2 regions of the Pseudomonas lijiangensis genome follow, and region 1 is predicted to be linked to the other one. Evidence: riboswitches for the same ligand, from Rfam matches in the RefSeq annotation. Region 1 holds a riboswitch; the other holds the start of a gene.
What was found. Region 1 has a riboswitch for cobalamin ahead of KQP88_RS09765 (ABC transporter substrate-binding protein). Riboswitches for the same ligand answer to the same signal wherever they lie in the genome.

Region 1 (5,322 bases):
CACGACCTCGGCGTCGTGGCGCACCTCTGCGACCGGGTTGCAGTCATGCAGCAGGGCCAGGTGCTGGAAACCCTCGACAGCAGCCAGTTGGTGAACAACCAGGCGCAGCACGAGTATTCCCGATTATTGATCCAGGCCAGCCGCGACATGGACGTACGACTCACCGGCTGAGGGGTCGTCGCCTGACGACCTGAAAAACCGAACACCGCTGACAGCGTGACCCCAGGCCAGAACGGCTGCGGGATTCGGCTGCCCGCGATTTGCTCCAACACACCCAGACCTTCAATCAAACAAGAATAAAAAAATGAAAAAATCAATCGCTCTGCTCTCCCTGTCCGCCCTGTTGCCATCTGCCTGGAGCTATGCCGACAGCGGCTACATCAACTATCGACATCAATACGCGGAAAGCACCCGCATGCACTCCGACCGGGTCAAGTTCGGCACACGCCTGGACAGCAGCTGGGGTTTTGAAGGTGAGCTGAAGTACAAGACGGCGGGCGACCGCCAGGATGTGGCGTTCGACAATACCGTCGGCAACGGCCATGAGCTGACGATCAGCTATCAGCACAAGCTCAACGACCAATGGACCGTGACGCCTTCCCTGGCCCTGGAAAGCATCGAGAAGTCCACGTCTTACAAGACCGGTATCAAGGTCGGCTACAAAGTCACCGATACGCTGAGCATTTCAGGCCGCTACCGCTATGACTCGATCAAGCTGGACCGGGACAAGATCAACGAATCCATGCCCGACAATGCGATGGATAACCAGTCAATCAATCGCTATGACATCTGGATCAACTACTCGACCAAGGGGCCATGGACCTACGAGTACCAGCTCACCTATTTCGATGCCGACTACATCCGCTACGACAACGGCACCAGCGACTACGAACAGAATGCGGCGTTCAAGTATCGCTGGAGCAAGCAATGGGTGCCGTTCTTCGAGGTCGGCGACATCAAGGTCGATTCCGAGGATGACAAGCGTCAGTTGAGGTTACGGGTGGGGATTCAGTACAACTTCCTCTGATTCTTCATCACCAGTTGGCTCCTACAGCCGTGGGAGCGGATTCATCCGCGAAGGGCCGGAACATCCCACACAGATTTATCTGTATGGGAAGCCGTCTTCGCGGACAAGTCCGCTCCCACAACAGACAATTCAATCGCGAACAAACTTTCTACTCGCTATGAGTACGCCGCAACCGGATGCGGCTGCCGTTGAGGTGCAGGTACATGGCCGAGCGGGCCGCATCCACATTGCCTTCGGCAATCGCGTTGTAGATCTGCCGATGCTCGGCGTTGATCCCGGCCAGGTAGGCGCTGCGATCACTTTGCCCGGTGTAGGCGGAATTCATGCGGGTGCGCGGAATCAGCTTGGTGCCCAGGTGTTTCATGATGTCGATCAGGTAGGCATTGCCCGAAGCCTTGGCGATCTTGAGGTGAAACTGGAAGTCGGCATTGATGGTAGTCCCGGACTTTTCCGGGCCTTCAAGCAGCGCATCGAAAGCCCGCTTGAGTTCCAGCAAGGCTTCAGGACTGCGACGCTGCGCAGCCAGCCCGGCCGCTTCGACTTCAAGGCTGATGCGAAACTCCAGCAGATTGAGCACGTCGGACAGGGTCGCGATGGTCGCCGGCCCGACCGAAAAGCCTTCAGGTGGCGGCATGTCCAACACAAAGGTCCCTACCCCGTGGCGCGTTTCCACCAACCCTGCCGCCTGCATCCGCGACAGGGCATCGCGCACCACCGTTCGGCTGACGCCTTCGGCTTCCATGATGTGGATCTCGGAAGGCAGCTTCTCGCCACGCTGCAGCACGCCATCGCGCATGCGCTGGGCGAAACGGTCGACCAGGGTTTCAGCCAGACGGCGATGGTTTTTCTGCGAGGAAACGACGTTGTCCGACATTGCAGCCTCAATTCGATCTAATGCCGCAGTATAGGCTGCGATCACGACACAAAACACACCATGACTACGGTTATACTCAGCAACCCGACACGGACCCGATCAGCCCGCCCATGGAACACCCTTCTTCCCCGACAGGTCGTCGCTCCAGCCTGACCCAGCAACTGGTCGCCGAGTTCTCGCGCAAGATCCGCGAAGGCGAGATCAAGAGCGGTGAAAAGCTGCCCACCGAGCAGGTCATCATCCGGGAAACCGGTGTCAGCCGCACCGTGGTTCGCGAAGCCATGTCGCGTCTTCAGGCCGAGGGGCTGGTAGAAACCCGTCACGGCATCGGAACCTTCGTGGTCGATGCTTCGCGCCCGCGGGACTTCCAGATTCCGGAAGCCATCTCCGGCAGCCCTCCCGATGCCGCGGCCATCATCGAGTTGCGCCTGAGCCTGGAACCGGAATCCGCCGCCCTCGCCGCACAACGGCGCACGCCGGAGCAACTCGAAGCCATCCGACAGGCGCTGGACGAGCTGCATCGCTGCGACCAGAACGAAACCGATACGACCCAGGCCGACTTCGAGTTTCATCGCTGCATCGTGCAGTGCACCGCCAACAGTTTCTTTACCGATGTCATGACGCAACTGGGCAACAGCATTCTGCCTCGCGCACGGGTCGGCTTCGGCAATGTGCCGTCGACTCGGCTCATGGATGACCCGCAGATCCAGCAGCGCGAACAGGAGCAGATCTACTCGGCCATCGCCCATCAGGATCGCGATGCGGCCAGGGCGGCGATGCGCCTGCACCTGATCAACTGCCTGCAGCGCTTTCGCGCAAAGGATTAGCCACTAAGAAGGCTTATCGTTTACCATCGCGCCCCGTCGGTTTCCGAGAGGAACTAACAGGGAATTCGAGGGCTGCGCATCTGTGCAGACTCAAACGAAACTGCCCCCGCAACTGTAGGCATCGAGCCAGCTCCATGACAGCCACTGGTGATTTTCCGGGAAGGCTGGAGTCAAGGTGATGACATGCCAGTCAGGAGACCTGCCGACCTGCACGTTAACTGACCGGCGGGGTGTCCGGGAAGGACATCCGCGCGCCGGTTCATGGCTGCCTTGCCCTGCCTTTTGTGCAGTGCCGAGGGATGTGTTTCCTGTCTGTACATTGCGCCTTGCACGTACGAAACGGAGATCGCATTACATGTCACTGCCTCGCCTTGCGGCACTCATCGCCGGTTTGAGCCTGTCCACCCCGAGCCTCGCTGCTCCCACACAGTACCCGCTGACCGTCGAGAACTGTGGCCTGAAGCTGACCTTCGAGCACGCGCCACGCAGGGCTGTGACCATCGGCCAGTCCGGCACTGAAATGCTCTACGAACTGGGCCTGGGCGACAGACTGGTGGGCACTTCGCTGTGGTTCAACGATGTGCTGCCACGTTTCAAGGCACAGAACGACAAGGTCGAGCGCCTGGCGGACAACGACCCGAGTTTCGAGGCCGTCATCGGCAAGCGCCCGGAACTGGTGCCCGTCCAGCTTGAATGGATGGTGGGTGCCCAGGGCGTGGTCGGCACACGCCAGCAGTTTCATGATTTGAAGATCCCGACCTACATCATGCCGTCCGACTGCGAAGGCAAGGACAATCTGGTAGGCGCTGATGGCACACGCCTTGAGCCCTTCCGCATCGACACCATCTACAAGAGCATCGAACAGCTCGCCCAGATATTCGACGTGCAGGATCGCGGGCAACAACTGGTTGCAGAGCTGCGCAATCGCCTGGCCCACGCGGTCGCCAACGTCAAACAGAACAAGGAACGGGATGTGTCCGCGGTGTTCTGGTTCTCCAGCGCAGATATCAACATTGATCCTTACGTTGCAGGCCGCAAGGGCATCCCGGACTTCATGCTCAATAACCTGGGCATGCGCAATATCGTCGAATCCGACGAAGAATGGCCGACCGTGGGCTGGGAAACCATCGCCAAGGCCAATCCGGACATTCTGGTGATCGCGCGCATGGACCGCCGTCGTTTTCCGGCCGACGACTACCGCAGGAAACTCGAATTCCTCAAGTCCGACCCGGTGACCCGCAACATGGACGCGGTCAAGCATGACCGTATCGTGATCATCGATGCCGATGCCATGCAGGCCAGTATCCGGCTGTTTACCGGTATCGAAGAACTGGCCGAAGCCGCCAATCGCTACAACGCCGCCCAATGAAACTGACCACTGCGCTCGGCCACATGCTCTGGGTGACAGCCGTTCTGCTGCTGGCCATCGTGGCGGGTGCAGCCATCGGCGAAACCACCATCAGCATGCCTGTGGTCTTCCAGGTACTGGCAAACAAGCTCTGGGCAGCAGGGTACGTGCTCGACCCTATCGACGAAGGCATCGTCTGGAACTATCGCCTGACCCGCTCCATCGTGGCTGCGGCCTGTGGCGCAGGGCTGGCGATTTCCGGGGTCGTGCTGCAATCGCTGCTGCGCAACCCGCTGGCCGATCCGTATTTGCTGGGCATCTCCGCGGGCGCCTCGACCGGTGCGGTGCTTGTAGCAATCATGGGGCTGGGTGCCGGGGCCATTTCCATGTCGGCGGGGGCTTTCGTGGGCGCCGTGGCGGCTTTTTCCCTGGTCGCCCTGCTCGCTCGCTCTTCACATGGTCCGACCGCAGCAGCGCACATCATTCTGGCTGGCATCGCCGGCTCACAGCTCTTCCATGCACTGACTTCGTTTCTCATCACCAAGTCAGCCAGCGCCGAGCAGGCACGGGGCATCATGTTCTGGCTGCTGGGCAATCTCAGTGGCGTGCGCTGGCATTCGGTATGGCTGGCGGTGCCGGTGGTGGTGGTTGGCTTGCTGGTCTGCCTGTGGCATCGGCGAGCGCTGGATGCCTTTACCTTCGGCAGCGATTCGGCAGCGTCCCTCGGCATTCCGGTGCGGCGCGTGCAAATCGTGCTGATCGCCTCGGCGACACTGGTCACGGCAGTGATGGTGTCCATCGTCGGTTCCATCGGCTTTGTCGGTCTGGTGATTCCCCATGCCGTACGCATGGTGGCCGGAGTACGTCATGCCCGTCTGGTCCCGCTCAGCGCCTTGTGCGGTGCGCTGTTCCTGATTGCCGCCGATATCCTGTCCCGCACCCTGATCAAGGGCCAGGTGTTGCCGATCGGTGTCATTACCGCGCTGATCGGCGCGCCGGTCTTTGCGCTGATTCTTATCCGGGGGAAAACCACACGATGAACGCCTTCTCGCCCATCGTCGACACCCCGGCACTCGGCTGTTCGGGCCTGGGTTATTGGCTCAAGGACAAGATCCTGCTCAAGGACGTGAACCTGAGCATTGCGCCCGGAGAAACCCTGGGCATTGTCGGCCCCAATGGTTCGGGAAAGTCGACCCTGATCAAGCTGCTGTCGGGTATTCAGACGCCTTCCAGCGGTCAGGTACAG
Region 2 (5,322 bases), 250 kb from region 1:
TTGAGACTCGCCAGCGCAATCGGCAAGGGATTGAGCCCTTGAGCCTGCAAGCGCTCGCAGAACACATCGATGAAACCGGTGTTGGCTGCCTGCAAGTGGGAGCGGTAGAACAGCAACGCGACCACCGGATGCCCCGGTGTCCAGTCTGCCTGCCAGTCCGGCAGCGTGGCCGTCGCCTTGCGCGGGTGATAGATGGCCGTGCGTGGCAGTGGCTGGGGCTCAGCCCATGAGTAATCGCGCTCAAGCCAGCTGCTGGCCATGCAACGATAAAGGTCCAGCGCATTCTGCAAGCCGCCCTGACGCAGGAACTGCCAGAGTCGGTCGCGCTCCTCGGCAGGCACGGTGCTCAGGTCGCTCAGCTCCGGATCGGGACGATCATCCCCCGGCACCAGAATCACCTGCACGCCACGGGCTGCCAGCTCCATCAAGCGCTCGACGCCATAGCGCCAGTAGCCAATACCGCCATGCAGGGAAATCAGAATGACCCTGGCGTGGCGCAACACCTCATCGACGTACAAGTCCACCGAGGCGTGATTCTGCACCTGCATCGGGTTGGCCAGACGCAGGCTCGGGTAGTCATCGGGCAGTTGCTGCGCGGCTTCGGCCAGCAGGGCCAGGCTCGAATCGCCGCTGCAGAGAATCACCAGCTCGGCCGGAGTCTGCCCCAGGTCGGCAATGCTGTCGTCGGGTACGAAACCGCCCGGCTGGGTTCTCAGTAAATGCATGAATCAGCCGGCAGTCGCAGCATTGAGCTTCGCTTCCAGAGCAACATAAACTTCACGCTCTAGCTCATCGTAGAGTTGTTTTTCCAACGCTACAGCATCCAGCTCCTGGCCGATCAATACCAAGTGGGTGGCACGTTCTTCATCAGCCTTCCATGCACGATCAAAGTGCTTGTCGAAACGGGTCCCTACACCCTGAATCAAGAGACGCATCGGTTTACCGGGGATGGCGGCAAAACCCTTGACCCGCAGGATACCGTGCTGGACCACCATACGGTTCAGCACGTTCATGAGAAAAGCCTCTTCGGCTGGGGGCAGCTTGATAGAGATCGAATCAAAAACATCATGATCGTGGTCGTCATGATCCTCATCGTCGTGATGGTCATGGTGAGTCTTGCGACCGTCGATATGCAGCTCCGACTCGGCCCCCACGCCCAGCAGTACATTGATTGGCAGACGACCATTGCTGGCCTCGATGACCTTGACCGCGGGCGGCAGCTCTTCGGCGACTTCGGCGCGTACAGCAGCCAGACCTTCGGCGTCGATCATGTCGGCCTTGTTCAGAATCACCAGATCGGCACTGGCCAACTGGTCAGCGAACAGTTCATGCAGCGGGGATTCGTGGTCCAGGTTCGGATCGAGTTTGCGCTGGGCATCCACCTGATCCGGGAAGGCGGCAAAAGTACCGGCTGCAACGGCCGGGCTGTCTACCACCGTGATAACGGCATCGACGGTGCAGGCATTGCGGATTTCCGGCCACTGGAACGCCTGGACCAGAGGTTTCGGCAGTGCCAGGCCCGAGGTTTCAATGAGGATATGGTCCAGATCAGCGCGACGCGCCACCAGTTCACGCATCACCGGGAAGAACTCTTCCTGCACCGTGCAGCACAGGCAGCCGTTGGCCAGCTCATAGACGCGACCGTTGGCTTCTTCTTCGGTACAGCCGATGGTGCACTGCTTGAGGATTTCGCCGTCGATTCCCAGCTCGCCGAACTCATTGACGATCACTGCGATGCGACGCCCTTCGGCGTTATCGAGCATGTGCCGCAACAGGGTGGTCTTGCCCGAGCCCAGGAAGCCGGTAACGATGGTGACGGGAAGTTTGGCCAGTGTTTTCATCGGATGCCCTTTGGCAATACGGCGGGCAAGCAGGACGAGAACCGTGCGCTGCGCACGGATCGATTCGCCACCGGATCACCCCGCCCGGTTGTAGTGAGAATTCGTGGGCCTGTGGCCCGGTTCGAGGCAGGTCTCCTGGCTTACGGCGGCGTGTCGGCAGGACAGGCATTCATCGCGCCTTCCCGCTCGCGCAGTGGCCATGCAATGAAATCACCGTTTACAGTTGCGGGGGCAGCTGCGGCTTGGACCGCATTCCCGTCTTAGCCCGACCTTTTGCACAAGGTCGAGAACCTCAAGTGCGCAAGGCTACGCAGAGGTCGAAGGCAGGTCAATCGTTCAGATTGACGTTCACGGGCCGCCATGCTCTCCTACACGACTTGTTACGGGTGCCCCTCACGGGGTGAAACGGGAAACCGGTGCGCTCATTTGTCCATGAGTCAGTCCGGTGCTGCCCCCGCAACGGTAAGCGAGAGAGGATCAGAACCACTGTGCCACGGCATGGGAAGGTGATCCTGAAGGCGTCGAGGCACAATATCGACACCCCTCGCGAGCCCGGAGACCGGCCCGATACTGACTCAATGACACACCCGCGGTGGGCGGGCGCAGTTGAAGCCTTCTGACGTCCGTCAGCAGGTTCCTGTGCGCATGCCTGCCTGTCGAAACCAGAGGGAAGCGCCATGTCCACCATCAGCAGCAGCCAGTCGAACACCACCACGTCCACCCAGGCCCAGCGCCTGACAGCCGCCATCAGCGCTGCGATTCTTGGCGCCTGCCTGGTGTACTTCGCCGGTTTCTCGCACATCGCCGCCGTTCACAACGCTGCTCACGACACCCGCCACAGCGCCGCCTTCCCTTGCCATTGAGACCTGACGCCATGTTCAAGCGAATCATTCAGACGGCAGGTTTCAGCGGTCTGCTAGCGGCATTGCTGCTGACCCTGCTGCAAAGCTTCTGGGTCTCGCCCCTGATTCTTCAGGCCGAAACCTTCGAAAAGGCACCCGCCGAGCACGTGCATGAACATGACCACGCCGATGCTTCCGCCGCAGGGCACAGCCACGACGAAGAAGCCTGGGAGCCGGAAGACGGCTGGCAGCGCATTCTCTCCACGACCGGCGGCAATCTGGTGGTCGCGGTGGGTTTTGCCTTGATGCTGGTGGCGCTCTACACGCTGCGCGCACCGGGCCGCACCTCTCAGGGCGCATTATGGGGGCTGGCCGGTTTTGCGGTCTTCGTCCTGGCGCCGACACTGGGCCTGCCGCCTGAACTGCCGGGTACTGCGGCTGCCGACCTGAACCTGCGCCAGTACTGGTGGATCGGAACGGCGGCCTCCACGGCTGCCGGTCTGGCCTTGATCGCCTTCGGCCAGAACGGGCTGCTCAAGGTGCTGGGCGCGGCCATTGTGGTTGTGCCGCATCTGATTGGCGCGCCACAGCCATTGACTCATGAGAGCCTGGCTCCCGAAGCGCTGGAATCGCAGTTCATCCTGGCTTCGCTGCTGACCAATGCGTTGTTCTGGGTCGCTCTGGGCCTGATCAGCGCCTGGCTGTTCCGTCGCAGCAATGCCGACCTGCACGCCTGATCACGGCACCGGGCAATCCGGCCCTGCCCTTGTGGCAGGCCTGGGTTGCCAGCGCGGCTGCCCGGCCGCGAGCCTGCTGGAGCTCATCGAAAGCAGCCTGAAAGCCCATGGCCTGGAAATCGGCGCCATCACTGCCCTCGCCTCCATCGACCTCAAGCAGGACGAACCGGGCTTGCTGGAATTGGCCGAACAACTGTCCGTGCCGCTGATCTTCTTCAGCGCGTCGCAAATGGCAGAATACGAACCGCAACTGACCCACCGCTCGCCAACGGCCTTCCAGCACACGGGCTGCCACGGGGTTGCCGAAAGCGCAGCGCTGGCACTGGCCAGCCAATTGGGCAAAAGCCCGGCAACACTGGTGATCGCACGCCAGAAGAACGCCCGGGCAACCTTTGCCTTGGCGAGCCGTGTCGATAATACGCGGCTCATTAATACCGTTTGATTCAGGAGATTTCATTGACCGTCTTTTTCATCGGCGCAGGCCCTGGCGATCCGGACCTGATCACCGTCAAGGGGCAGCGACTGATCCATTACTGCCCGGTCATCATTTATGCCGGTTCACTGGTGCCGGTGGCCGTACTGGATGGCAATCATGCCGTTCAGGTGGTCAACAGTGCCGAGCTGCATCTGGAACAGATCATCTCCCTGATGAAATCTGCTCATGAACAGGGCCGGGATGTAGCCAGGGTGCACTCAGGCGACCCGAGCCTGTATGGCGCGATTGGCGAACAGATTCGTCGCCTGCGTGAGCTGGGCATTCCCTTTGAAATCATTCCCGGTGTAACGGCCACGGCTGCCTGCGCCGCCTTGCTGGGTACCGAACTGACGTTGCCGGACATTTCCCAGAGCGTGATCCTGACCCGTTACGCCGACAAGACGTCGATGCCGGCAGGCGAAGAACTGGCAAGCCTGGCCCAGCATCGGGCCACCATGGCCATTCACCTGGGGGTCAACAATCTGCAGAAAATCGTGGAAGAACTGACACCGCATTACGGGGCGGACTGCCCGACAGCCGTGGTCCATCGCGCAAGCTGGCCGGATCAGGACTGGGTGTTGGGCACCCTGGCCGACATTCACGACAAGGTGCTGGAGAAGGGATTCAAGCGTACGGCGCTGATTCTGGTCGGGCGTGTACTGGCTGACGATACGTTTGGCGAGTCATCGCTGTATCGCGCCGGGCATGCACATTTGTTCAGGCCTTGATGATGTTCGCGAATAAATTCGCCCCCACAGGGGGGGGTGGGAGCGAATTCATTCGCGAAGAAAACCACTCAGTAATAAGCGTTTTCTTTCTGGGTATGGTCAGTTACATCACGCACACCCGACAGCTCAGGAATACGCTCCAGCAAGGTACGCTCGATACCTTCCTTCAAGGTGACATCGGCCTGACCGCAACCCTGGCAACCACCGCCGAACTGCAGGACGGCGATATTGCGCTCTTCTTCCTCGATCACGTCGATCAGGGTCACCTGACCGCCGTGGCTGGCGAGCCCCGGGTTGATCTCGGTTTGCAGGTAGTAGTTGATGCGCTCGTTGATCGGGCTGTCGGCATTGACCATCGGCACCTTGGCGTTTGGTGCCTTGATGGTCAACTGGCCACCCATGCGATCAGTGGCGTAATCGACCACGGCGTCATCCAGAAAGGCTTCGCTGAAACCATCGATCCAGGCCGTGAAGCTCTTGAGGCCAATGGCCTTGTCTTCAGGTTTTTCTTCGCCCGGCTTGCAGTAGGCAATGCAGGTTTCAGCGTACTGAGTGCCAGGCTGGGTGATAAACACGCGGATGCCGATACCTGGAGTGTTCTGCTTTTCCAGCAGATCGGCCAGATAATCGTGGGCAGCATCGGTAATAGTGATAGCGGTCATGAACGTTCCTCGCAGACTTGCCGGCAGTTTACGCCAA

Region 2: another riboswitch for cobalamin. It lies ahead of cobW (cobalamin biosynthesis protein CobW); the one in region 1 lies ahead of KQP88_RS09765 (ABC transporter substrate-binding protein).

What each region holds. Positions count from the first base shown of each region.
Region 1 covers NZ_CP076668.1:2,231,152-2,236,473, reverse strand. The annotation lists gene KQP88_RS09785 (ABC transporter ATP-binding protein) at 1-171, shown strand, start outside; gene KQP88_RS09780 (oligogalacturonate-specific porin KdgM family protein) at 305-1,027, shown strand; gene KQP88_RS09775 (FadR/GntR family transcriptional regulator) at 1,176-1,901, opposite strand; gene KQP88_RS09770 (FadR/GntR family transcriptional regulator) at 2,012-2,728, shown strand; cobalamin riboswitch at 2,749-2,950, shown strand; gene KQP88_RS09765 (ABC transporter substrate-binding protein) at 3,084-4,097, shown strand; gene KQP88_RS09760 (FecCD family ABC transporter permease) at 4,094-5,116, shown strand; gene KQP88_RS09755 (ABC transporter ATP-binding protein) at 5,113-5,322, shown strand, end outside.
Region 2 covers NZ_CP076668.1:2,476,476-2,481,797, reverse strand. The annotation lists gene cobN (cobaltochelatase subunit CobN) at 1-725, opposite strand, end outside; gene cobW (cobalamin biosynthesis protein CobW) at 729-1,841, opposite strand; cobalamin riboswitch at 1,950-2,151, opposite strand; cobalamin riboswitch at 2,209-2,423, shown strand; gene KQP88_RS10815 (CbtB domain-containing protein) at 2,519-2,704, shown strand; gene KQP88_RS10810 (CbtA family protein) at 2,716-3,420, shown strand; gene KQP88_RS10805 (cobalamin biosynthesis protein) at 3,401-3,862, shown strand; gene cobM (precorrin-4 C(11)-methyltransferase) at 3,877-4,623, shown strand; gene nfuA (Fe-S biogenesis protein NfuA) at 4,692-5,285, opposite strand.